Regions from separate parts of the Anaerobacillus sp. genome, predicted to be linked through region 2. Evidence: a T-box and tRNA genes for the amino acid it is inferred to sense, from the RefSeq annotation. Region 2 holds a T-box; the other holds one or more tRNA genes.
The links. The T-box of region 2 lies ahead of pheS (phenylalanine--tRNA ligase subunit alpha). A T-box ahead of a tRNA ligase gene usually reads a tRNA of that ligase, here a tRNA-Phe.

Region 1 (2,316 bases), on a different contig from region 2:
CAGGGTTTAGAGAAAATCCACCAAAAGAATTTGCAGGGTTGAAAGTTATAGCTGTAGAGGATTATTTAACGAGAGAACGTGCGATTGTAAAAGATGGAGTTATTGAAGACATTGCACTGCCAAAATCAAATGTACTTAAGTTTATTCTAGAAGGTAACTCATGGATTTGCGTCCGTCCTTCAGGAACCGAACCGAAAATTAAATTTTATTTTGGTACAACAAGTACTTCACTTGAAGCTAGCGAAAAGCAACTAGAAGAATTAAAAGCATCGATAATGGAAAAGATTGGATTAGAAAATTAAACGGTTGAAAAAATCACAAAATATTCATATTTCCCGTTGTATTTTATTGGGATTAAATTTTATAATATAATCTAGCACATAGACTAATCTATGTGCTTTTCTAATGAAGGAAAACAACCCTTAATAAAACTCCTGTGAGAATAGTCACATTACTTTATGATAAAGTATTATAAAATGTAAGTTGTTAAGTACTAACTATCAATTTATTAAAAGGTGGGTGTAAAATGCATTCCCAATATATATTAAAATGTTCTATTGAAAGTAAAAGAAGAGATATGTATGAGGCTGCAAACCAATATGGTATGAATGCGGAAATAACGATTAGACATAGTAAAGAATTGGACGAGCTCCTAAATAATTACTTGAGATTGGATATTGATAAAGAAAAAAAGGTAGAACATTATTTTTCTTACAAAAACTTTTTTGTCTAGAAATGTTGACAAAAGACAGAATAGCTGATAATATTTATTCTTGTGACTGACATTTATTTTCAGAGAAATATTGGTTACAAAATACGGAGGAATACCCAAGTCTGGCTGAAGGGATCGGTCTTGAAAACCGACAGGCGGGTTAAACCGCGCGGGGGTTCGAATCCCTCTTCCTCCTCCATATATAACTGGACCCGTGGTGTAGCGGTTAACATGCCTGCCTGTCACGCAGGAGATCGCCGGTTCGATCCCGGTCGGGTCCGCCATTTGGCTCGGTAGCTCAGTCGGTAGAGCAGAGGACTGAAAATCCTCGTGTCGGCGGTTCGATTCCGTCCCGAGCCACCATTTTAAAATTTTATACTATGAAAGTCCGTTTTTTGAATATGCCGGGGTGGTGGAATTGGCAGACACACAGGACTTAAAATCCTGCGGTAGGTGACTATCGTGCCGGTTCAAGTCCGGCCCTCGGTACTCTCTAAACTTGGCAATTAGCCAAGTTTTTCTAACCTTAACAACATGCGCTCTTAGCTCAGCTACGAGCAAAGCATCATTGAAAAGTCTACGAGTTGTTTCGACGCAGCAAGCTACGAAGCGTTACTAGTAGAGGAAGAAACAGGATTTCTGCGAAGCTTGGCATCGTCCGTAAGCTACGTGAATAATCATCTTTGAATACACAACATGCGCTCTTAGCTCAGCTGGATAGAGCATGGCACTTCTAATGCCAGGGTCGGGAGTTCGAATCTCTCAGGGCGCGCCATTTAAACTAAATTCATAAATTATAGAGAACTAACATTTTGTTAGTTCTCTTTTATTCGTCCAAAACACTTTGAATTGCAATATATCAACATAACACTATGGAAATACAGTTAAGAACAAAAAAGGAACTTTTTGTAAAACGTATTTACAATGGTCAAACCAAGTTATAAAATTACGCGTGATAATGATTATCAATATTATCTTGGGGGTTATCACATGGTCTTAGCTAATGTAAATAAAGGTGAAAAAGTAACAATTAAAGACTTATCAGAAATTGATCACCTCATAAAAAGAAGACTACTAGACATGGGGATTTTTGAAGGAACGGAAGTTAATGTTCTAAGCAAGATGCCTTTTGGTGGTCCTATTATGATTGAGAGCAATGGAAATCGAATTGCAATTAGGAAAATTGATTTAAATAGAATCGAAGTGGAGTATTAAGATGAAGAAAATCGCGCTAATTGGAAATCCAAACACAGGAAAAACTTCGCTATTCAATCAGCTCACAACATCGTATGCTTATGTTGGAAATTGGAGTGGTGTAACAGTAGAGAAGAAGGTTGGAAAATTAAAAAAACAACAAGGAGAATTAATTGACTTACCCGGTTTATATACACTTAACCCACTAACAGAGGACGAGGCGGTCGTTTCTAATTTCTTACTAAACGATTCGTATACTACGATTTTAAACATAGTTGACGCATCCCAACTGCTGCGTAATTTGCATTTAACAATTCAATTGCTTGAGCTTGGTAAACCAGTCATTATTGGTTTAAATATGACGGATGTAGCAGAACAATACGGGACAACAATAAATGCAAGCCAATTAT
Region 2 (2,316 bases):
CCTGTTTCTTTACAGATACGGCAACCATTGCCATTACAAATCACACACGAAATATCTACTTCTACGGATGGTTCAGTAAACGGGAAAAAGCTTGGTCTTAATCTAATTTTTTGGTCAGGTCCAAAGAATTTTTTAGCAAACTCTAAAAGGACCCCTTTTAAATCACTCATCCGAACATTTTCATCAATGTACAGACCTTCAACTTGCATAAATTGATGTGAGTGTGTTGCATCATCATCATCACGACGGAATACTTTTCCTGGACAAATAATTTTTACTGGACCTTGACCATTAAACTTTTCCATTGTTCTGGCTTGAACTGGTGATGTATGAGTTCGTAGCAAAATATCATCTGTTATATAGAAAGAATCTTGCATATCGCGAGCAGGATGGTCCTTCGGTAAATTTAACGCTTCAAAGTTGTAATAGTCTGTTTCTACTTCAGGCCCTTCCGCCACTTCGAAGCCCAAACCAATAAAGATGTCTTCAATCGTTTCTACTACGGCAGTGAGAGGATGACTAGAACCTACTTGAACCGGACGACCTGGTAACGTAACATCAATGCTTTCAGTAGCTAATTTCTTTTCAACCTCAAGTTCTTCTAGCTTTGATACCTTCTCTTCTAACTTATTTGCAATTGCTCCTCTTACATCATTAGCTAATTGACCAATCACTGGACGCTCCTCTTCAGAAAGCTTTCCCATTCCTCTTAAGACTTCTGTTATCGGACCCTTTTTTCCTAAGTAAGAAACTTTAATATCCTGCAACTCTTTTAATGATGTCGCTGCTTTAATTTGGCTTAAAGCCTCTTGCTCTAACTCCTTTAAACGTTCTTGCATTGTTTTTCCTCCTTTATTTATGTACCTAAGATTTCTTATAATTAGAGTACTAGCTTGTTGCTAAGTTCTAAGGCGTTAAGATCTATTTCTCCTTTACCTTAAAAAGGTAAAAATAAAAAAGCCTCTCATCCCAAAAGGGACGAAAAGCTTCGCGGTACCACCCTAATTAACGAATCAAACTGAAACGTTCACTCTAACTTGATAACGGTCTTTGACCGATGCAACCTTAATAAGTACTTCTTATGTTCCGGTGCCGACTCTAGAGCGAATTCAATTGCTTCTATCATAGAAACGCTTCCAGCCTAAGGCGTCTCATCCCTGGATGACGTATGGCAATTTACTACTCTCTTTCACAGTCTTTCAAATATGAAATTCGTTTACAATTATAAATTATTTTTTTCGAGAAGGCAAATCTTCTTTTGAACTTTATAAGTACAATCCAGGTTTAGCGTTATTTCCTTAAATGGTAAAGCAATATCCCAGCGGCAATCGAAACGTTCAAGGATTCTGCTTGTCCATAAATAGGAATGTACAAGTTTTCATCTGTTAAATGCATTAGTACATTGGAAAGACCACTGCCTTCATTCCCTACTAATAAGGCAAAGCTTTCTTGACTTTCAACGTCTTTATAAGCTTTTGCGTCTTCATTTAAAGCTGTTCCATAAATAGGTATGTATGCTTCCTTAAGTTTTTCAACCCATTCTACAAGATCGCCTTTTATAACTGGTAAATGGAACAACGAACCTTGCGTTGATCGCATGACTTTACTATTATAAACATCAACGGTTCCATGACCGAGGATGACACCAGATAGTCCTACACTGTCTGCTGTTCTTATCATTGTCCCTAAGTTTCCTGGATCCTGAACTTGATCAATTAATAAGTACTTTCCATTTCTCTCAAGCTGTAATGGCTTTCTCCCTAAAAGTTCACAAATAGCAACTACGCCTTGAGGAGTTTCTGTTTCACAAATTTCTTTCATAATTTTTTCATTCACTATGTAAACTTGGACATTATCGATCTCCCATTTGGATGGGATGATAAAATTTTCTTCAATATAAATTTCGTTAATGATTACATTTGAGTTTAATGCCTCTTCAACAAGATGTTCTCCCTCAATTAAGAAACTCCCTAATTTTTCTCTACCCTTACGTGTATGTAATTTTCTCGCATTTTTAATTCTCACATTTTTCGTTGATTCAATACGTTCCATTGTAAACTCCTTTTTCAATGTAAAAAATGTAGATCTTTCCTCAATTACGCTACTTTGTATACATTTTTATTTTTTACAAGTTCTATTCATATTCTCGTCCATATGCTGGCATACTATAACAGAACTGCCAAATGGCTCTGATTATTTTTTTATTTTACCATAAAGGAGTGGCCAACATTGGGATTTAATTTACGTGGTGCAATTTTAGCAAATGTCGCTAATAGTACTGAAGATGATGTAAAAGCAACAATTGATGATGCAATG

Region 1: it encodes a tRNA-Phe, which carries the amino acid that the T-box ahead of pheS (phenylalanine--tRNA ligase subunit alpha) is inferred to sense. The anticodon was not compared.

The regions. Positions count from the first base shown of each region.
Region 1 covers NZ_JBKBWN010000001.1:243,532-245,847, reverse strand. Annotated here, with positions in the region: gene ACK4M9_RS01160 (phospho-sugar mutase) at 1-302, shown strand, start outside; gene ACK4M9_RS01155 (aspartyl-phosphate phosphatase Spo0E family protein) at 527-733, shown strand; tRNA gene ACK4M9_RS01150 (tRNA-Ser) at 819-911, shown strand; tRNA gene ACK4M9_RS01145 (tRNA-Asp) at 921-996, shown strand; tRNA gene ACK4M9_RS01140 (tRNA-Phe) at 1,000-1,075, shown strand; tRNA gene ACK4M9_RS01135 (tRNA-Leu) at 1,116-1,201, shown strand; tRNA gene ACK4M9_RS01130 (tRNA-Arg) at 1,411-1,487, shown strand; gene ACK4M9_RS01125 (FeoA family protein) at 1,703-1,927, shown strand; gene feoB (ferrous iron transport protein B) at 1,929-2,316, shown strand, end outside.
Region 2 covers NZ_JBKBWN010000004.1:376,421-378,736, reverse strand. Annotated here, with positions in the region: gene pheS (phenylalanine--tRNA ligase subunit alpha) at 1-839, opposite strand, end outside; T-box leader at 972-1,202, opposite strand; gene ACK4M9_RS07895 (TrmH family RNA methyltransferase) at 1,291-2,052, opposite strand; gene sspI (small acid-soluble spore protein SspI) at 2,230-2,316, shown strand, end outside.